2 regions of the Edwardsiella piscicida genome follow, and region 1 is predicted to be linked to the other one. Evidence: predicted binding sites of a transcription regulator. Region 1 holds the regulator's gene; the other holds the start of a gene.
What was found. The regulator Fur, encoded in region 1, represses iron uptake genes when iron is present. The targets are predictions, from matches to a motif close to ATAATAATGAGAACNACTATCAA.

Region 1 (10,773 bases):
CGCCGCGGCGGGAGGGGTTACCAGCGCAGGAAGCGCCGCGCCAGCGACGGCGGCCGTCTTGCTCTCCATACCGACTTTCAGCAGCCGGCGCAGAATGTCGGAAGCACTCTCGCCAATCCGCTGAGTGTGGCTGGCAATATAGCGGTAGAGCTCCTCGTCGACTTCAATCGTTTTCATCGTTATCCAGTACTTTTGCTACTTGGTCAGATTGGATTATAAGGTTAAACGCCCTGAGCGGATAGCGTTTAGCGCCACGGTGGGGTGATTAACGTCCATTTTGGCGCCTCCGTCGGTGCGGCGCCAACGCGGCGCGGGCGCTTAAGCGTCGGCGCTGACGGCCAGCCCGAGGGGGTCACCCTCGCCGGCCCCTGCGCAGGCGCTCGGCCGGCGGACACGTCGCCGCCGCCGTGGTAACCTGTACATAACATTAGCTGAACAATTTATCTCACCATGATCCTGACCCTGAATCATCTGCTGCTGCGGGCGCCGCAGCCGCCGAGCCAGCCGCCGCTGCTGCTGATCCACGGCCTGTTCGGTTCGCTGGACAACCTGGGCCAGCTCGCCCGTGCGCTCAACGCCCAGCGCGACGTGCTGCTGGTCGATCTGCGCAACCACGGCCAATCCCCCCATACCCCCGAGATGGACTATGATCTGCTCGCCGGGGATCTCATCGCGCTGATCGACGCCTACAACCTGGCGCCGCTGGACATCATGGGCCACTCCATGGGCGGCAAAGCGGCGATGCGTCTGGCGGCGCTCGCCCCGCAGCGTCTACGCCGCCTGGTGGTGCTGGATATGGCGCCGGTGGCCTATCCCACCCGCCGTCACGACGCGGTCTTTGCCGCCCTGAACGCGGTGCAGACGGCGGCGGTGCCGACGCGCCCGCAGGCCGCGCAGATCCTGCGCCGCTTTCTGCAGCAGGAGGGGGTGGTGCAATTTCTGCTCAAGTCCTTTCACCAGGGACGCTGGCGCTTTAATCTCGCGGCCCTGCAGCAGCATTACCCGCAGATCCTCGGCTGGCAGCCGCAGGCGCCTCATCTGGGGGAGACGCTGTTCATCAAGGGCGCGAACTCACCCTATATTCTCGATGACTATCGAGAGGCGATCGCCCGCCAGTTTCCCCGCGCCCGCGCCCACGTGGTCAGCGGCAGCGGCCACTGGCTGCACGCTGAACAGCCAGATAACGTCCTGCGCGCGGTGCGCCGCTTTCTCGATACCCCCTCCGGCGCCGCGGCATAAAGATCCGAGCGCCGCGGATCGAACCCGCGTCGGTGCGGGAACGCGCGCCGACGCCGATAAGGGATTGTCGCTGCTCCACTCCCTGGGGTATGATGGCGCGCTAAAATGGGCGGCGCGTCCCCGTACGGTGCCGTCGGGGGAAATCCCGTATATATGTTAATCGGAGTCCGGGGTTCCCGTGCTCCCTTCTCCTTGCAGTACCGCTACCTGAATATGGCCAAAGAACAAACGGACCGCACGACGCTCGATCTGTTCGCGGAAGAACGTCGTCCAGGTCGTCCCAAAACCAACCCGCTTTCCCGGGAAGAGCAGCTGCGGATTAACAAGCGTAACCAGCTGCGGCGCGATCGGGTTAAAGGGCTGCGTCGCGTCGAGCTGAAGATGAATGAAGAGGCGGTCGATCTCCTCAACCGTCTGGCGCAGGAGCGCAACATCAGCCGCAGCGAGCTGATCGAGCAGATGCTGCTCAGTCAGCTACCGCTGGATACCTGACCCGCCCGGCGCAGCGCACAATGACGATAAAGCCGCGACGCCAAAGATGTTATAGTATTCGACTGGTAGGTAGGCTGGGTGTGTGACCGCGCCCCGTTGGGCTCAGCGCCTATCCCGTCCGTCGCCCGCGGCGGTCGGGGCACAGCCTGATTTAATTTCTGAGATAAAAGGTAAATTCGCGATATGGCAATCGTAGGTATTTTCTTTGGCAGCGACACCGGCAACACGGAAAACATTGCTAAGATGATCCAGAAGCAACTGGGTAAAGACGTTGCTGAAGTTCATGACATTGCCAAGAGCAGCAAGGAAGACCTTGAGGCGTTTGATATTCTTCTGCTGGGTATCCCCACCTGGTACTACGGCGAAGCGCAGTGCGACTGGGATGACTTCTTCCCCTCCCTGGAGGAGATCGACTTCTCCGGTAAGCTGGTAGCGCTGTTCGGCTGCGGCGATCAGGAAGACTATGCCGAGTACTTCTGCGATGCAATGGGCACCATCCGCGAGCTGGTTGAAGCGCGCGGCGCGACCATCGTCGGCCACTGGCCGACCGCCGGATACCACTTTGAAGCCTCCAAGGCGCTGGTCGACAGCAACACCTTCGTCGGCCTGGCCATCGATGAGGATCGCCAGCCAGAGCTGACCGCCGAGCGCGTAGACGCCTGGGTCAAGCAGCTCAGCGCAGAGATGCATCTGGCCGATATCCTGGGCTAATGCCTATCGCCTGCCGGCGCGGATCCCCGTTTAATAGCCGGCAGGTATTTCAGCCATCAATAAAAACGATAGTGCGCAGTTCGCTGCGTCATTTGTTTCTATCTTCCTCATTATTCGCGAGTTATATCAGATCTGCGCCGCAGACACCCCGCGCTGACCACGCCGCGCCACGGTTCCCATTTAGGGATATCGGCCTTATAATGAATCTCACTATTATTTTCCGTTCGGTAACGGCCCCAGGGCGCTGCCGGGCGCTGTGACAGGACAGAATCCGAATGACTGACAACAACACCGCGTTAAAGAAAGCTGGCCTGAAAGTCACGCTTCCCCGTCTCAAGATTCTGGAAGTACTGCAAGATCCTACGTGCCATCACGTCAGTGCTGAAGACTTGTACAAGAAGCTGATCGACATGGGCGAGGAGATCGGTCTGGCGACCGTATACCGCGTGCTCAACCAGTTTGACGATGCCGGCATCGTTACCCGCCATAACTTTGAGGGCGGTAAATCGGTCTTTGAGCTGACCCAACAGCACCACCACGATCACCTGATCTGCCTGGACTGCGGCAAGGTCATCGAGTTCAGCGATGAGTCCATCGAGAAGCGTCAGCGTGAAATCGCCAAAAAACACGGCATCCAGCTGACCAACCACAGCCTGTATCTCTACGGCCACTGCGCCGAGGGCGACTGCCGCAGCGATGAGGCCCTGCACGACGAAAAGGCCTAAGCGGCCCGACCTCCAGCGTCAGCGAAGCGGCCCATCGGGGCCGTTTTTTTTACCCGCGCGCCGACGAACAAAAAAAAGCCCTCAGAGACCGAGGGCAATTACTGCTCACTACTACTCAGATCGAAACCGGAAGAGGGAGAGGATGAGGCCGCGCCGCGGACGCTCATCCTAAGGCCCCCGCGCGGGGCGGGGGAAAATGAGGGTAATGCCCCGTCAGGACTTGACGGACTCCACGCGGCTAAAGCGCTTGCCGTCCGGCGATGCGGTACGCACCTGTACCTCACCGTTCACGCTCGGCTTCGCCTTGGCATCATAGCGCTGCCACTGCTTACCGCCGTCGACGGAGTACTCCACGATCAGGCCCGGCATCGCAACGTTGGTCTCCAGCGTGCCGTTCACGACGCGGGCACCCGGCTGCGGTACGCGGTAGGCCACGCCAGACTTGTCCATCTTGGCCAGCTCACGCTGCCCCATCAGGTTGGCAAAGCGCTGCCAGTCCTGCAGCAGGGCCTGCTGATCGACCAGGTGGGTTTCGCCGCCCTTGTATTCACGCCCGGCCTGATACGGCTGTTCCCAGCCCGCCTGATGCCACGCACGCTCAGCGACGGCCATGATGCGCGGATAGATCTTGTACTCCATCATCTCATCGGTACGCACCACTTCGCTCCACAGCTGAGCAGAGAGGCCATAGGCGCCCGGCCACGGCTTGTCGCTCTTGGCGCTGAAGTAGTTACCGTCGCGATCGACCGACGTTTCGGCGTTCTGCGGCAGGTTGTCCGGCGCGAAGGCAAAGATCTTGCGCTCATCGCTGAAGCGGGTGCCCCAGTAGTAGCCGTTCTCCTGCGGATTGACCTCGTACGGGAAGTCCATATAGACGTAATCCGGGTTGGAGATCACCACCTCATAGCCTTTATTGGCCCAGTCGTTGGCCGAGTCAAAGCCACCCCAGTACAGGGTATCCCAGAAGTTAACCCCGACGCGCGGCGTCGCAAATGCCTTGGCATCCTTGGCATCCTTCAGGCCATCCTGCCAGGCCTGCATCTTGCCGATGCCGTGGTCCTTGACCATCTTGCTGACTTCGACCGCGAAGTAGCTCGGCAGGTGCTCCATGTCGGCAACCTTGCCCTCTTTGATCATCGCCTGGCACATCTGAGACTTCGCCCACGGCTTGTCCTCTTTGCTCAGGTCGATCATCCCCTTGCCCGGCTCCGGCTTGTTCACGTCGGTATAGCCCGGCCCTAAGCGGATGTTCTTCGCCTCATCGCCGCCAAAGTGCCAGGTGGTGAGCGGCTGACCGGCTTCGCGGTGCATCTGGGCCATCTCGCCAATCACTTTGTCGACAAAGCGCTTGGAGGAGTCCAGGCACGGGTTGAGGTAGCTGTGACGATCGTAGAACTGCACCGAGGTGGTGTTAGAGTCATCGGTCGGATCCAGCAGGCGGTACTCGTTGGCGCCCTTCTCGTTACCGGCGGCCTTCAGCTTGTTGTAACGCGCCTCCATCGCCACCACCGCCGCACGGGCGTGGGCCGGCATGTCGATCTCGGGGATCACCTCAATGTGGCGCGCCTGGGCATACTTCAGCAGCTTGATATAGTCGGCGCGGGTAAAGTAGCCGCTGCCGTTGTTGTTGCTGTCCGGGCCAGAGCCCAGCTGCGGCAGCAGGCACTGCTGCTCGCTCAGGTCATGACAGCGCTTGCCGCCGACTTCGGTCAGCTCCGGCAGGCCCGGGATCTCAATACGCCAGCCCTCATCGTCGGTCAGATGGAAGTGGAACTTGTTCAGCTTGTACGCCGCCATCTGATCCAGCAGGCGCTCGACAGCGGCCAGGGAGTGGAAGTTACGGCCCACGTCCAGCTCAATGCCGCGGTACTGGAAGCGCGGCGCATCTTCGGCGTCCAGCGTGGCTATCTTAGCGCTGCCGTTGGCCGGCAGCAGCGACAGGATAGACTGCAGACCGTAGAACACCCCGGCCTGATCGTAACCGGTCACCTCCGCGCCCTTGGTGCCGATCTTCAGCTGGTACGCGCCCGGTACCGCCATATCGCCTTTAAAGGCTTTAGTGGCGATCTGCGTCTTGATCGGGTAGCCCTTCTGGGCCTGCTTCACGCCCAGCTGGCCCAGACGCTGCTTGATAACATCGGCGCTGGCGGTGTTCAGCACCGTCAGATCCAGGCTAACGCCGCGCGCCAGATCGGCGTCCTGCTGATGCACTTTCAGCTTCAGCGGCGTCGGCATGATCTGGCCGCGCAGGCTGGCCGCCGACAGGGTCTTCACATCGGCGTTCTTGGCAAAGCGGTTCTCCGGCGTCATCAGAACGTTTTTATCGTCCTTGATACGCTTCCACAGGTCGCCCGCAAACGGCGTCACGAACTGACGCAGATCTTCGGTATCGGTGTTGGCGATCACCTTCGGCTTAGCGTCCCGCGAGGTCACGTACCAGCGCGGCATCACGTCGCTTTCAAACAGCTGCCAGTATTCGCCGACGATGGGGATCTCGATGCGCTCACCCGCGGCAAAGCCCTTGAACTTATCCGTCGGCTCAATCTTGTGCAGATCGCCGGTCACAAAGGTGATCTTGAACTGATCGTTGCCGCTCTTCAGGATCTGACGGATGTTATGGAAGTAGATGGCCCAGTCTTTCCCCTCGATGGCGCTGCCATCGTTGGTCAGGCTGATCACCGCCTGGTTGCAGGAGGCCCAGTCGGCGCCCAGCGCCGCACAGTTGACGCCGTTCTCCGCGCCGCGGTTGTCGGTGACGGCGTAGTTCACCTTCACCTGGCTGCTGATGCTGTCCACCAGCTGCTGATCGGCCTGCGCTACGCCGGAAACGCCCAGCATACCCAGTGCCGTGGCGACTACGCTCAGTTTATATCCTTTCATCATCTCGCTTCCCTTTTCTCAGTTCGCGTTACTGGCGCGGATTTCCTGCCACAGTTTGCCGCAGCGGGCCGTATAGTTGTCACCGGCGCCGCTCATCGCCGCCTCAATACACTGCTGGTAATTCAGCACGCTCACGCTCTCTTTCTGCGCGAACGCGGCGTGAGCCTTGCTCTGCTTCATTACCTCTAGAATGGTCTGGCAGGACGCCACCTTGTCATGTTTGCCGTCGGCATCCTGAATACACTTGCTGTAGGCCTGCTTCAGCAGCTGACCTTCCTGAGACGGCGCGCTCGGCTGCGCACAGCCGGTCAGTACGATGGCGGCCATGGCCACACCCAGAATCGCTTTCATATTCTCTCTCCCTTGATTCGCTTAGCGCCCCTCCGCGCGTGCGGAGGGGGCGATAACTCAGAACACGGTGAACGGGGCGATAACGATAAACTTCACGTCGCGCTCATCCTGGAACATGTTGTTGTAGCCGCCGCCCCAGCTCGGGTTGTCGGAGTGGTTGTCATACTGGGTGTAGTGCAGCTTAAACAGGGTGCCCTTGGCACGGCCGTCCTGAATCACGTACATCGCATCCAGACTGTAGGCGCTCTCTTTAACCCGCTCGCTCTGGTCAGCCCAGGTGCTGTTCGGCTTGGCATCCCAGGCATAGACATAGGAGGCACCGACGCCCCAGCCCGGCATGTTCCACTTGCTCAGGTCATACATCACGCCGGCAAAGACGGCCTTTTCACCGTTGGCGTTGAAGTCGGAGCGGTTATCCCACCAGATATCCAGGCGACCGTTAGAGGAGGCGTAGGCCGGCGTCATACGCTGCAGGAAGTAGCCCTGCTTGCCTTCCGCCTTCACCCAGGTGCCTTCCAGACGCAGATCGAACTGACCGGCCTTGTAGCCGAAGGTCAGCGCCTGCAGCCAGGCGGTGCCGTCATAGATATTGGCGCTGCTGTTGGCGTCGGAGACGCGATCGTGCGCACCGTAGAACTGGTAGCTGGTGGTCAGCGGGCTGCCGGCGACGTCAAACTTGTAGGTCCCCTTGGCGAAGTACTGATTCATAAAGCCTTGGGCCTGACCAAAGGCCGCTTCCAGCACCAGGCCGTTCTTGAAGTCATACTTCCCGCCCAGGGAGTGCAGGTAGGAGACCTCCTCCCCGCGGTTATCGCCCAGGCCGCCCTGGTAGAACTTGTCCATCTCCAGATGCCACGGCGCCTTATAACGGTCGGTCCACATATAGGAGAAGCTCAGCGCACCGGCGGTATCAAAGTCAAAGTTGGCGCCGGTCTCGACCCCCTGATAGGTCCCCGGCATGAAGCTCCAGTGCGGGGCAATCAGGGTCTGGCCGGTCGGCTGGATCCAGCCGACACGCGCCCACATCGGCCCCATTTTCAGCTTGGCCGCCGCCTTGTACAGGCTGATGCCGCTCTTATCGCCGCTGTAGTTTTCGTCGTAGCCCTTGTTGATGGAGGAGAAGGCGATTTCGTTCGGGTGGCTGCTCTCCGCCGATTCGGCCATCTCAATGGCGGTGAAGGCGCCGACGTCCAGACCGATAAAGTCGGCGGCGTAGCCGGAGGAGAAGTCAAGGCTGGCATTCCAGGTGGAGTGAGACAGGTTGGTCTTATACTGACCGGTCTCCACGTCCTTGCGATCGCGCTCGCGCTGCCAGTAGTAGATCCCACCGGTCATGGTTGAATCGTCGATGAACCCTTCAGCCTGCGCCTGTGAAGGCGCCATGAAGCCGCTGCCTAGCGTTGCTGCGGCAACAGCGAGCGCCAGCACGCTGCGCTTAGCACGATGCGTAACCATAGAAAAATTCCTCTTTGACTGAAAAATGCGGCTGGCGGAACAGCGCCCGACCAGGTCGCCAATATCCCCATTGGGGTAAAAGTTATTGGGTGTCTGGGTAAAAAACCCGTTCACTTACTGCACTATTAGACTATTTTTCGCGACGCGAATTATCAAATGAAAAGTAAAAAAGATGTATCAATTTTTGACCGAGTGCACATATTCTTATATTTAGTTACATTGCGGTATAGTTGGCATTATTAATGAAAAATACCATTAAAAAACAGAGATATATTTGTAATACCATTAGTGATACTGGGGATGTTTATGGCGGGGAGTACGAGGCGACTTACTTCATTAATGAATAATTATTACATTACAACACCTTATTAATTTGCAACGCGAAATCATCATTTACTATACCCTTAAGCGCACGGCGCCGGCGCGGGCGTACGCCGCCGCCGAAGACGACGCGCTAGCGCGGGAAGCGTCCCGTCAACGCAGACAAAAAAACGCCACGGACCCGCGGCCCGTGGCGTTGATATTGACAAGCTATCGGCGTACTACGCCGCGCTCCCTATCGTTCAGAGCGCCGCTTTGGCCCAGGTATCGCGCAGGCCAACGGTACGGTTAAACACCAGATGTTCGGCGGAGGAGTAGCGACTGTCGGCGCAGAAGTAGCCCTCACGCTCAAACTGGTAGGTCACCCCCGGCACCGCTGCGGCCAGCGTCGGCTCGACGAAACCGCGACGAATAACCAGAGACTCAGGGTTAATGGTGGAGAGGAAATCCTCCGCCGCCCCCGGGTTCGCCACGCTGAACAGGCGATCGTACAGGCGGAACTCCGCCGGCAGCGCATGGCTGGCGGACACCCAGTGGATCACCCCTTTCACCTTGCGGCCATCCGCCGGATCCTTGCTCAGGGTATCCGCATCGTAGCTGCAGTAAATGGTGGTGATCTCGCCGTCGGCGTCTTTCTCTACGCGCTCGGCGCGGATCACGTAGGCGTTGCGCAGACGCACCTCTTTGCCCAGCACCAGACGCTTGTACTGTTTGTTGGCCTCTTCACGGAAGTCGGCGCGATCGATGTACAGTTCGCGGGCAAACGGCACCTCACGGCTGCCCATCTCCGGATTGCTCGGATGATTCGGCATGGTCAGCAGCTGTACGCTGTCGGCCGGCAGGTTTTCGATCACCAGGCGCACCGGATCCAGCACCGCCATCGCGCGCGGGGCGTTTTCATTGAGATCGTCGCGGATACAGGACTCCAGCGCCGCCATCTCCACGTTGTTGTCCTGCTTGGTCACCCCGATACGGCGGCAGAACTCGCGCACGGCGGCGGCGCTATAGCCGCGGCGACGCAGACCCGAAATGGTCGGCATACGCGGATCGTCCCAGCCCTCGACAATCTTCTCGCTCACCAGCAGGTTCAGCTTACGCTTGGACATGATGGCGTATTCCAGGTTCAGGCGCGAAAACTCATACTGACGCGGATGGCACGGAATCGAGATATTATCCAGCACCCAGTCGTACAGGCGACGGTTGTCCTGGAACTCCAGGGTGCACAGGGAGTGCGTGATGCCCTCCAGCGCATCGGAGATGCAGTGGGTAAAGTCGTACATCGGGTAGATGCACCACTTGTTGCCGGTCTGGTGGTGATCTGCAAACTTAATCCGGTACAGCACCGGATCGCGCATCACGATAAACGGCGACGCCATATCGATCTTGGCGCGCAGGCAGGCGCTGCCTTCGGCGAACTCGCCCAGACGCATTTTTTCGAACAGCGCCAGGTTCTCCTCAACGCTGCGATCGCGGAACGGGCTATTTTTCCCGGGCGAGGTCAGGGTGCCGCGGTATTCGCGGATCTGCTCGGCGCTCAGCTCATCCACATAGGCCAGCCCTTTGCCGATCAGCTCCAGGGCGTACTGATGCAGCTGGTCAAAGTAGTCAGAGGAGTAACGCACCGCGCCGCTCCACTCAAAGCCCAGCCACTGAACGTCGCGCTTGATGGACTCAACGTATTCGATGTCTTCTTTGACCGGGTTGGTATCATCGAAGCGCAGGTTGCACAGCCCTTGATAGTCTCTGGCGATGCCGAAATTCAGACAGATGGACTTGGCGTGGCCAATGTGCAGGTAGCCGTTTGGCTCCGGCGGGAAACGGGTATGCACGCTGGTGTGTTTACCGGACGCCAGATCTTCATCGATGATCTGACGGATAAAGTTGGTTGGGCGGGCTTCAGCCTCACTCATCTTCTGTTCCTCTATGCCAAAAAACGCGTTCTCATTGTTCCATGATCTAACAACCCTCGGGCGGAAACAACCGTTCTATCGGTAAAATACCGACGTTTTTTTTGTGATCTCCGCTGACGTGGCGGATAACCGCACCGCGCCACCCCCTTCTCCGGGCGATAAAAAACGGGGAGCCCTTTCGGGCCCCCCGCCGTATGATGCTGCCGTGTGACGGCGCGTTACTTGTTCAGAATGGTATACAGCTTGCTCTGACCGGCGACCACCTGCCCAGAGGCCAAGGCCCCCACGCCGCCAAAGTCATCGATATTGCTGACCACCACCGGGCTTATCATGGAGCGCGCATGGGCGTTCAGGTAGTCCAGATCCATCTCCAGCACCGGCTGGCCGACCTTCACCACATCCCCCTCTTCCACCAGGCGCTTAAAGCCCTGCCCGTTCAGCGCCACGGTATCGATCCCCATGTGCACCACCACTTCCACACCGTCATCGCTCTCCAGGCAGAAGGCGTGGTTGGTGTTGAAAATCTTCACCACGGTGCCGCTCGCCGGCGCCACGACCATCTTATCCGTCGGGCGCACCGCCAGACCGTCGCCGACGGCTTTACTGGCAAACGCCTCGTCCGGCACCTCGCTCAGGGCCACCACCTCACCGGTGATCGGTGATACCAGCGTCGAGTGGACACCGGCGGC
Region 2 (10,773 bases), 1.2 Mb from region 1:
TCCTTGGAGATCTGGAAAACAAAGTCATCCTGCCCCCCCTCGCCGTTGCCGGCATCACCGCTGCCGCCGCCGGCGCCGCCGCCCTGCTGGCGCTCGATGTGGTCATGGGGGACAAAGTGGTCGTTGCCGGGGTGAACCCGGTGGCGTTCGCCGCCGCTCCCCTGCTGAAACAGCGGTTCGCTGATATCGTCGCGTGGAATCGTGACCGATTCGCCGCTCTCTACGTCAGAGACCGAGCGGCGGTGGATGGCATCCGCGACCGATTGTTTGATCTGCGATTTGTAGCGGCGCAGGAACCGCTGGCGGTTTACCGCGCTCTTATTCTTGCCGTTCAGGCGGCGATCGATGAAGTAGGCCATGGCGCCTCCCAGTCTGCCAAGTGGAAAGGGCGGCGAAGCGCCGCCCGGAGCGGGTCATCAGGATGATTTACGAACCCGCAGATACCACTCGCACAGCAGGCGGACCTGCTTGCGGGTATAGCCCTTCTCCATCATGCGGTGCACGAAGTCATCGTGCTTCTTCTGCTCCTCGCTGGACGTTTTGGCGTTGAACGAGATCACCGGCAGCAGCTCTTCGGTGTTGGAGAACATCTTCTTCTCGATAACGGTACGCAGCTTCTCATAGCTGGTCCAGTTAGGATTGTGGCCGCTGTGGTGCGCGCGGGCGCGCAGTACGAAGTTGACGATTTCGTTACGGAAATCTTTTGGATTGCTGATCCCAGCCGGCTTTTCGATTTTCTCCAGTTCGGCGTTGAGCGACTCGCGGTCAAATAGCTGTCCGGTATCCGGGTCGCGGTACTCCTGATCCTGGATCCAGAAGTCGGCATAGGTGATGTAGCGGTCAAAGATATTCTGACCATACTCGGAATAGGATTCCAGATAGGCCGTCTGGATCTCTTTGCCGATAAACTCGACGTATTTGGGGATCAGGTAGCCTTTCAGGTACTCAAGGTATTTTTCCCCAGTTTCCTGGGGGAACTGCTCGCGCTCAATCTGCTGTTCCAGGACGTAGAACAGGTGTACCGGGTTGGCGGCGACCTCGGCATGATCAAAGTTGAAGACCTTGGAGAGGATCTTAAAGGCGAAGCGGGTGGAGAGGCCGTTCATCCCCTCATCGACTCCGGCATAGTCGCGATACTCCTGGTAGGACTTGGCCTTGGGATCGGTGTCCTTCAGACTTTCGCCATCATAGACGCGCATCTTGGAGAACAGGCTGGAGTTTTCTGGCGTTTTCAGACGCGACAGCACGCTGAAGCTGGCCAGTGTCTCCAGGGTACCCGGAGCGCAGGGTGCCAGCGCCAGTTCGCTGTTGCGCAGCAGCTTGTCATAGATCTTAATCTCTTCCGATACCCGCAGGCAGTAGGGGACCTTCACGATATAGACGCGGTCGAGAAAGGCCTCATTGTTCTTGTTATTACGGAACTGCACCCACTCCGATTCGTTGGAGTGCGCCAGAATGATGCCGCTGAAGGGCAGGGCCGAGATCCCTTCGGTGCCGTTATAGTTCCCCTCCTGGGTGGCGGTCAGCAGCGGATGTAGCACCTTGATCGGCGCCTTGAACATCTCCACAAACTCCATGATCCCCTGGTTGGCCCGGCACAGCGCGCCGGAATAGCCATAGGCATCGGGATCGTTCTGGGCGTAGTGTTCCAGCTTGCGAATGTCCACCTTACCGACCAGCGCGGAGATATCTTGGTTGTTTTCGTCGCCCGGCTCGGTCTTGGCGATCGCAATTTGCTGCAGGATCGACGGCCACACTTTGACGACCCGGAACTGGGTGATGTCACCGCCGAACTCACGCAGACGCTTGGCGGCCCACGGCGACATGATGGTTCCCAGATAGCGCGGCGGGATGCCGTACTCCTGGCTGAGGATAGCGCCATCCTCATGGGTATCGAACAGGCACAGGGGATGGTCGTTGACCGGGCTCCGCTCACCGTTGGCGCTCAGAACGTAGATGGGAACGTACTGCATCAGCGCCTTCAGTCGCTCGGCTAAAGAGGACTTGCCGCCGCCGACCGGCCCCAGCAGATAGAGGATCTGTTTCTTCTCCTCCAGCCCCTGCGCCGCGTGGCGCAGGTAGGCCACGATTTGCTCAATGGCCTCCTCCATGCCATAGAATTCGGCAAAGGCGGGGTAGCGGGCGATGACGCGGTTGGAGAACAGGCGGGAGAGGCAGGGGTCCTGCGCCGTATCGATCATGTCGGGCTGGCCGATGGCCTGCAGCAGACGCTCTGCCGCATTGGCATAGGCGCTGCGATCCTGGCGACAGAGGGTGAGGAATGCCTGTAGCGTGAACTCCTCATCCTTGGCCGCTTCATAGCGCTGGCGATATTGGTCAAATATGTTCATAGCGATGCCCGTCCTTTTTTTCAGCACAGGTTAAGGAGAATGCCGCGTCGCTGCGGTCGCGCGAAAACGCGTTGTTGCGCCGGGGCATCCGCACATGGCAGGCCGACCGTAGTCTCCCCCTGAGATCAAGCTTAGTTGGCATCCTGGAATTTGCCCGCCGCTCATGGCTTTTTTCCCATGGCATTTCAAGCACTCAGTTTAGACACGGTGATGCGGCGGCGCAGGATATCCGCGTTCGGCGGTCGCGCGGGGAGTGGGGAGTAGAATAGGATGAAAAGTGGCATGTTAACTGTTTTTCAGGTAAAAGATGATGCGATTAACCACTTGCTGAGTATAATCATCCGACATATTTTTATTCTGTATTGGAAGATGTTAACGGTGAAAAAACGTACGCTCTCTGCGCTGGGCTCACTGGCCCTGCTGGTTACTGCCGCGGCCCACGCGGGCACATGGTCTATCGGTGCCTCCGCTCTGGTCGCCCCGGATCCCTACCGTGGTGATAACGACCGCGTTTATCCTGTGCCGATGGTGAACTATGACAGCGACAGCTTCTATTTTCACAGTCTGACCGCCGGCTACTATCTGTGGAAGGATCAGCAGGATCAGCTGAGCGCCACCGCGTTCTATTCGCCATGGCGCTTTCGCGCCAGCGACAGCGATGACTGGCGGATGAAGCGCCTGAATAACCGCTACGCGACCGTGATGGCCGGCTTGAGCTATAGCCACCACGAAGCGTGGGGAACGCTGCGCGCCTCCTTCGTTGGCGATATTCTGGATAACAGCAATGGCCTGGTGGGCGATCTGGCCTACCTGTACACCCTGCACCACGGGGACTGGAGCTTTACCCCCGGCGTCGGCGTGACCTGGAACAGCGCTAATCAGAACAGCTACTACTTTGGCGTGTCCGACAGCGAGGCGCGTCGCAGCAGCCTGCAGCAGTACAGCCCGGAAAACAGCTGGTCACCCTATCTGGAGCTGACCACGTACTATCGCATCAATGCCGACTGGAATGCATTCTTCGCCGGCCGCTTCGTGCAGCTGAGCAGCCAAATCAAGGACAGCCCGATGATCGCGAAGAGCTATACCGGCATGCTGTGGTCTGGCGTGACCTACCGTTTCTAATCGCTGCCGTGCATCGCGTTACTATCAGCAGGGTCGCTTTGGCGACCCTGCTCTCGCGTTAGAAGTAGAATGAAATATCAGCGGCGACGTTTCGCCCCGGTGCAGTGAAGCGCCGTAGGCCAGCTCTATCGCTATCTATCTGATTGGTCGTGCCGAACTCCGGTAGGCTGCGCAGAGTATCCCAAGTGCTATATTTTCTATTTAACATATTAAACACGCCGGCGCGCAGTGAGATATTTTCACTGACGTTATAATAGGCGGTGGTATCAAAGACAACATAGCTCGCGCTCAGGTATGGCCAGGCGCGTCCATTGTGAATAGCCTGGCTCTCCGTCTTTTTCGCCGCATAGGTCATAAAGAGCTCCGCACCATATCGCTCGGAGGGATGCCGATAGGCTAACGAAGAAACCCATTTAAAAGGTTGAATAGATAGCAATGCGTTTCCGCTGGCATCTTTCCCTCGGGCGTAGCTCAGGCTATTGCGTAAGCTGTAGTTATCCTGCCCACCGAGCGCTTTGGCGAAGTGGAATTCGTTTGTCAGCTCAAGCCCCCAGACATAGGCCGAGGCGACGTTTGTATATTGCAGGTGGTTTTGTGGAAGGGTCGGTTTGTTCCAGCGTGATGGATTTGAGGGATTGAACCAAGGATTGGGAACCTGTTTCTCCGTCTGCTTGAGATCGATAAAGTCCGTGTATTTGGTGTAATAGGCGTTGATCTTATTCTGTACGATATCGCCCTGATAGCTGAGCGCGATTTCGTTACTCAGGCCTTGCTCCTGTTTTAAATTGGGATTCGGCTCAACGCGGTTAGCCGCGATGCTATCGCCATAATCGAAATAAAGCTCCTGTGCCGTAGGAATGCGGAAGCCCTTGCCTATTTTATACTGCAACGTATAGCGGGGGGTTATTGCGTAGTTGGCGGTCAGCGCCCATGAAAGGGCAGAGTAGCGGTTGGGCTGAGGGTCGCTGTCTTTCGCCAGGGATAACGGGCCTGCGTCGGGCTTATGTGCGACGCTATCATAGCGGGCTCCGGCGATGAGGCTGAGCTGACTGCCGGGCAGCGCGATTTCATCGACGACGGTGGCATTGATATCGCGGCTAGAGACCGGTCGGATGATCTTTTGATCGTCCCGGTAGGGTTGCTTGGGGTTGCCCAGCCAGGTCGTGTCCGCATTGACATTATCAAAGCGCTTCGTGGCATACTGGGTACGCAGGGTCATATGATGGCGCGTAGCCAGTAACGACCAGTTGTTGAACGAGATTTCGTTATTCAAGTAGCGGCCATATTGGGTCAGCCTACGGTTTTTCTCTTCAAAAATATCGCCATAATATCCCTGATCAAAGTCTTCATAGATCGTGCTAAAGGCGGTCTGCGCGATTTTTTGCCAGTTAAATTCGGTTTTGACCGTGTCGATATAGGCGCCGGGCTGCCAGGTATCAGAAATGCTGTAGCGCCTTTTTTCCGAGAGGTCGTTACCGGTACGGTGATATGCAGAGAAGAGGTGCCACGACTTCTCATCGGTATAGGTCTTTTCCTTGGCATATTCGACGGTGGCGCTGAGGGTGTGCGCGTCGCCTAGCATGAGGTTGACCTTTGAGAGGAGCGAGTGGCGCTTTTTATCCTGCGGATCGGGCGTTCCACGAGCGCGGCCAAACACATCGTTTTCATGGCGGAAGTTGTCGGTTTCATGACCGCTGCGGTAGGTGTAAAGCAACATGCCTTCGATAATATCCGTGCTGAACGCGCCCCCGAGGGTCTGCATTTTTTCATCATTTTTGGAGCTATAGGCGCTGCGGGAAACCAAGCCGCTATTGCCCGACCTAATCAGATCGCCGGGATCTTTGCTGACATACTGCACGCTGCCGCCCAAGGCGCCGCTGCCCATAAATAACGAGTCGGCCCCCTTGGCGATCAGTACGGTTTTCAGATGGTCAGTTTCGATATTGTTGATGCTGCCGTTAAAATAGCCGTACCCCTTGTAAATGAGGTTATCGAAGGTTTCGCCCTGTGGGATACCATCGACGGCGATGGCCACGCGATCCTTATCAACGCCTCGCATGCTATATCCATTATTGCCAAAGCGTCCATCGCTGGAGACGCCGACGCCGGGAAGATGGCGAACAATATCCTGCATATCGAAAATCAGCTGATTCTCTATCTCATTTTGTGAGAGCGTCGTCTCATTAATTTTCTCCTCCTGCTTTTCGATGACATAGACGATATCCTCGGCATCTTTTTTCTCCGATCCCGCCGTCTGTGCGATGAGGGGCGCGCTGAGGGGGAGCAGCGTAGTAAAAAGTATTTTCTTTATCATATACATAACCCAGAAGCATCTAAAAGGTCATACATATTAATTGATAATGATAATTATTTTCAAGCAATGCGTGTTTACGCGACATGCGTGCGGCGTGGACGCGGCGTGGAGATGACCGGGCATAGCGCGCCGTTGGTGCGGCGTTGAGCGCATCGCCACGGTGACGCAGGGCCGCCCATGCGCGTATAGCGTCGGATAGGACCGCCGTGAGGCTGGGCGGTGTCGTCGTCGGCAAGTCAAGAGGATGTCGGCCGCGATGAGAGGGATGTCGGTGGATAAGGTGACTACCAGAGCGGGTGAGCGGGGAGGGGAAGGCGCTACGGCTGCGCCGCGTGCGCTGGCACCAATACGATTGACGCGGCCTAGGGAAATCCCGGCTCCCGTGCAGCGGAGAGCCGGTTGATGCGTATCAGCGCTGCGGGCGCAGGCGCAGCGTGGCGGCCAGGCGGGCAGGGCAGCCGCTGCTGACCTGCAGCGGTTGACTGACGCGGGCGGTCTCAACGCACACCATAGTGTGATAGCCGTCATTGGGCATATCGGCCATGGCAGCGGCAATCTCACGCCACGGGTTCCAGGCGACGACGTCGCTGTGATGGTGGTGGTGGATCTCGATGCTGCGCTGGAAGCCGCGATCGTGAATGACGCTGAATGGCTCCGGCGCGGTATAGACGCGGTCGGTACGCGCGCTGAAGGTCAGCGCTCCCTGCTGGATAGCCTCGGCGCCGCCGTTGACTTTATCCAGATAGGGTTCCCCCAGCCCAGAGACGGAGACGGCGTTAATATCGGCGATATTGAAGTAGGTGTGCAGCGCGGCCTGGCAGCGGTAGTCGCCATAGGCTTCGAGCTCCATACTGCAGTGGTCGCTGAGGCGATAGCGGGCCGTCAGGCTAAAGTCATGAGGCCAGTATTTACGCGAGGCGTCGCTCTCTTTCAGGGTGAGGGTCAGGGTTACGCCCTGCGCGTCTTCATCATGCGCGCTGAGGGTCCAGGGCAGGTTGCGGGCGAAGCCGTGTGCCGGATAGCCCTCCTGCTGGGCCGGGCCAAACCAGGGCCAGCAGATGGGCACACCGCCGCGGATCGGTTCGCCCGGTTGAAAGGCGGAGTCCGGCGAGAGCCACAGCGTCGGTTTTTCGCCGCTGGGCTGCCACAGCAGCAGGTGGGCGCCCTGCAGGGCGACGGCGGCCCGCAGCCGCGGGTGGTTGACCACCACGATGGGCAACGCATCCAGCTGGCGCAGGCTGATGTAAGGGGTGATCTGTCGTTCGACCGGTAAGGAAAAAATCTTTTCGGACATGCTCTGGGACATGGTAAGGCTCCTCGGTGAAGGCGCTGCCGCAGACACAAAATAAAAAGGGCGACACCGAGTGTCGCCCTTTTATCACGGGATCACAATGCGCACTTACTTAGAGATGTGTGCGATCAGATCCAGAACTTTGTTGGAGTAGCCAGTTTCGTTGTCATACCAAGAAACCAGTTTCACGAAGTTGTCGTTCAGAGAGATACCGGCGTCGGCATCAAACACGGAGGTGCATACTTCGCCGTTGAAGTCGGTAGAAACGACGGCTTCGTCGGTGTAGCCCAGAACGCCTTTCATTTCGCCTTCAGAAGCGGCCTTCATCACGTCACAGATCTGCTGATAGGTCGCCGGCTTGGCCAGGCGAGCAGTCAGGTCAACAACGGAGACGTTCGGGGTCGGAACGCGGAAAGCCATACCGGTCAGTTTGCCGTTCAGCTCCGGGATGACCTTGCCAACGGCCTTGGCTGCACCGGTAGAGGACGGGATGATGTTCTGGCTAGCGCCGCGGCCGCCGCGCCAATCTTTCATGGACGGGCCGTCGACAGTTTTCTGGGTCGCGGTGGTAGCGTGAACGGTGGTCATCAGCGCTTCAACGATGCCGAAGTTGTCGTTCAGGACTTTAGCCAGCGGAGCCAGGCAGTTGGTGGTGCAGGATGCGTTGGAAACGATCTCCTGGCCAGCGTAGTTCTTGTGGTTTACGCCCATAACGAACATCGGGGTAGCATCTTTAGACGGGCCAGTCATGACGACTTTCTTGGCACCGGCGGCGATGTGCTTACGCGCGGTTTCGTCGGTCAGGAACAGACCGGTCGCTTCGGCAACAACGTCAACGCCGATTTCGTTCCACTTCAGGTTAGCCGGATCTCTTTCAGCGGTAACACGGATTTTTTTACCGTTAACGATCAGGTGGCCATCTTTCACTTCAACAGTGCCGTTGAAACGACCGTGAGTAGAGTCGTACTTCAGCATGTATGCCATGTAGTTGGCATCCAGCAGATCGTTGATGCCAACGATTTCGATGTCAGAACGTTCCTGAGCAGCACGGAAAACAATACGGCCGATACGGCCAAAACCGTTGATACCTACTTTGATAGTCATATATTCCACCAGCTATTGGTTAGTGAATAAAAGGTTGCCTGTAAAATTACAAAAACCTTATGGAGCGTCAAGCGGAATCGTGTCAATTGTTGCTATACGTCAAAGCCGCCGCGGCGACTGTGCAGATAGCATCCACGATGCCAAACTCACCGTATTCCATCATACATGGGGGCGGCGGCGAGAGTCTCAAACCTGCGTGCTGTCTGTTTGTGATGCTCATCACAAAAGTCATTCCCGCCGCGTTCCAGCCACACAGTTTAGACCAAATGATGCTGATCTATTGTTAACTGTTTGTTATGTTTGATGGCATTCTATTTCTGCCCAATCCTATCCATTCGACGCAGGCCGCGGAACATAACATGGCTAAAGAAAACCTCTCCCAATCCCCACATCAATTAACCGAAATGCAACGCTATGTCACTCAGGAGCGTGGCACCGAGCCGCCGTTTAGCGGCCGACTGCTGCATAACCGCCAGGAGGGGATATACCACTGCCTGTGCTGCAACAGCCCCTTGTTCTATTCCGACAGTAAATACGATTCCGGCTGCGGCTGGCCGAGCTTCTTTCGCCCCTATAGCGCCGACGCCATTCGCTGTCTGGATGATGATTCGCACCATATGCATCGCATCGAAATTCGCTGCGCGCAGTGCGATGCGCATCTGGGACATCTGTTTCCCGACGGCCCCCAACCCAGCGGCGAGCGCTATTGCGTGAACTCCGCTGCGCTGCATTTCTGCGCCGGAGAGGATGGCCGCTGGACCCTGGGTTAACCCCTTGATGTCTTGAAATGATAGTACCATGGTGAAGCGATTCAGCAAAGCGGATATTAGCGAGGACATATGGATATTGAGCGCTTGATCTCAATAATGAATGAAGATGTCTACCAGCGTTTGGTGACCGCCGTTGAGCTGGGCAAGTGGCCGGACGGCTCTCGGCTGAGTGAGTCGCAGCGCGGCGAGGCGCTGCAAATGGTGATGCTGTACCAGTCGCGCCATAATCACCGTGCGGCGCATTTAACGGTGAATACCCGCGGGGAGATAGAAATGAAAAGCAAGCAGGCGCTGAAGGCGCTGTTTAGCGCGCCGTTGGCGAAGTAGGGCACCGCGCGGAGCGGTGCCGCGGGTGTGCGCTCAGCGCAGGTGGCTGAGCGTGGTGAGCGGGGTTAGGCTAGCCCCGGCGCGGACCATTTCGGCCAGCGCGCGTTCGCTATCGCCGGGCGTGAGATCCACGCCGCGGCAGCCGTCGCGAATGATATTGACCTGATAGCCCAGGCGCAGGGCGTCCAGCACCGAAAACTTCACGCAGTAATCCGTCGCCAGACCCAGCAGCCACAGGCGGGTGATGCCGTGCTGGCGCAGCCAGGCATCCAGCGCGGTGGCGCAGCGCCGACCGTTGTCGAAAAAGGCGCTGTAGCTATCCACTGCGGCGTCAGTTCCCTTATGCACCACAAAATCGAAGGCGGTATCGCGCAGGGCCGGGTGAAACGCGGCGCCGATGGTGTTTTGCACGCAGTGGTCAGGCCACCAGACCTGGGGCAGGCCATTGAGCTCGCCGACCTCGCCCAGCTGCCCGCCGCTGCGGCTGGCGAAGCTGCCGTGCTCCGCCGGATGCCAATCCTGGGTCGCGATCACCGGGATGCCGTCCCGACGCGCCATGGCGACCGCCTGCAGGGCGACGGGGATGACCTCATCGCCCTGGGGAACCGCCAGCGCGCCCTGAGGGCAAAAATCATTCTGTAGATCGATCAGCAAAAGTGCAGCGGACATCCGTCGTTCTCCCGTGGTTGTATGGCTAGGCTGTCTCTCCCGGCGCTGCCGCGGCGAGATAGGATGCCTAGGGGTTCTCACTCAGCTCACCGCGCAGATCCTGCTGCATCAGGCGGCGGATTTGGTCTGCGGCCAGCGATTGGCTCAGTAGATAATGCAGTTTAGTCAGCGCTGCCTCAACCGTCATGTCAAAACCGCTGATCACCCCGGCGTGGGCCAGGGCGTTACCGGTGGCGTAGCCCTCCATGTTGACCCGGCCGGAGAAGCACTGGGTCAGGTTGACAACGACGATACCGCGCTGTGAGGCGTGGATCAGCTCATCGAGCAGCTCCGGGTTCTGCGGCGCGTTGCCGACGCCATAGGAGCGCAGGATCAGCGCCCGTACCGGTTGACGTAGGAAGTTGCGCACCACATCGGCCGAGAGTCCGGGATAGAGGGTCACTACCCCGATCGGCTGCGGCGTGATGGGGTGAACCCGGAACGGCGCCTGATGCAGCGGCGTTACCAGCGGCGCGATGCGGCGAATGTTGATCCCGGCCTCCAGCAGGATGGGATAGTTGGGCGAGGCGAAGGCGTCAAAGCCGTCGGCGTGCGCCTTGGTCGTCCGGTTGCCGCGGAACATTTTATTATTGAAGAACAGCGAGACTTCATTGATCGGGTAGTTGGCCGCCAGATAGAGGGCGTTTAACAGGTTGGTCTGCCCGTCAGATCGCAGCTCGGCGAGCGGGATCTGTGAGCCGGTGACGATCACCGGTTTCGCCAGGTTCTCGAACATAAACGAGAGCGCCGAGGCGGTAAACGCCATGGTATCGGTGCCATGCAGGA

Region 2: the regulator Fur is predicted to act here: its motif matches at 5,828-5,850, upstream of L1P05_RS07245 (TonB-dependent hemoglobin/transferrin/lactoferrin family receptor).

Annotation. Positions count from the first base shown of each region.
Region 1 covers NZ_CP090968.1:2,742,657-2,753,429, forward strand. Annotated here, with positions in the region: gene seqA (replication initiation negative regulator SeqA) at 1-177, opposite strand, end outside; gene L1P05_RS12480 (alpha/beta fold hydrolase) at 451-1,239, shown strand; gene ybfE (LexA regulated protein) at 1,453-1,731, shown strand; gene fldA (flavodoxin FldA) at 1,915-2,442, shown strand; gene fur (ferric iron uptake transcriptional regulator) at 2,718-3,167, shown strand; gene L1P05_RS12500 (beta-N-acetylhexosaminidase) at 3,381-6,047, opposite strand; gene chiQ (ChiQ/YbfN family lipoprotein) at 6,066-6,398, opposite strand; gene chiP (chitoporin ChiP) at 6,456-7,853, opposite strand; gene glnS (glutamine--tRNA ligase) at 8,417-10,084, opposite strand; gene nagE (N-acetylglucosamine-specific PTS transporter subunit IIBC) at 10,303-10,773, opposite strand, start outside.
Region 2 covers NZ_CP090968.1:1,590,712-1,601,484, forward strand. Annotated here, with positions in the region: gene L1P05_RS07230 (YeaH/YhbH family protein) at 1-359, opposite strand, end outside; gene L1P05_RS07235 (PrkA family serine protein kinase) at 417-2,351, opposite strand; gene L1P05_RS07240 (MipA/OmpV family protein) at 2,721-3,473, shown strand; gene L1P05_RS07245 (TonB-dependent hemoglobin/transferrin/lactoferrin family receptor) at 3,532-5,787, opposite strand; gene L1P05_RS07250 (D-hexose-6-phosphate mutarotase) at 6,197-7,081, opposite strand; gene gapA (glyceraldehyde-3-phosphate dehydrogenase) at 7,187-8,182, opposite strand; gene msrB (peptide-methionine (R)-S-oxide reductase MsrB) at 8,542-8,952, shown strand; gene L1P05_RS07265 (YeaC family protein) at 9,022-9,279, shown strand; gene pncA (bifunctional nicotinamidase/pyrazinamidase) at 9,313-9,948, opposite strand; gene ansA (asparaginase) at 10,016-10,773, opposite strand, start outside.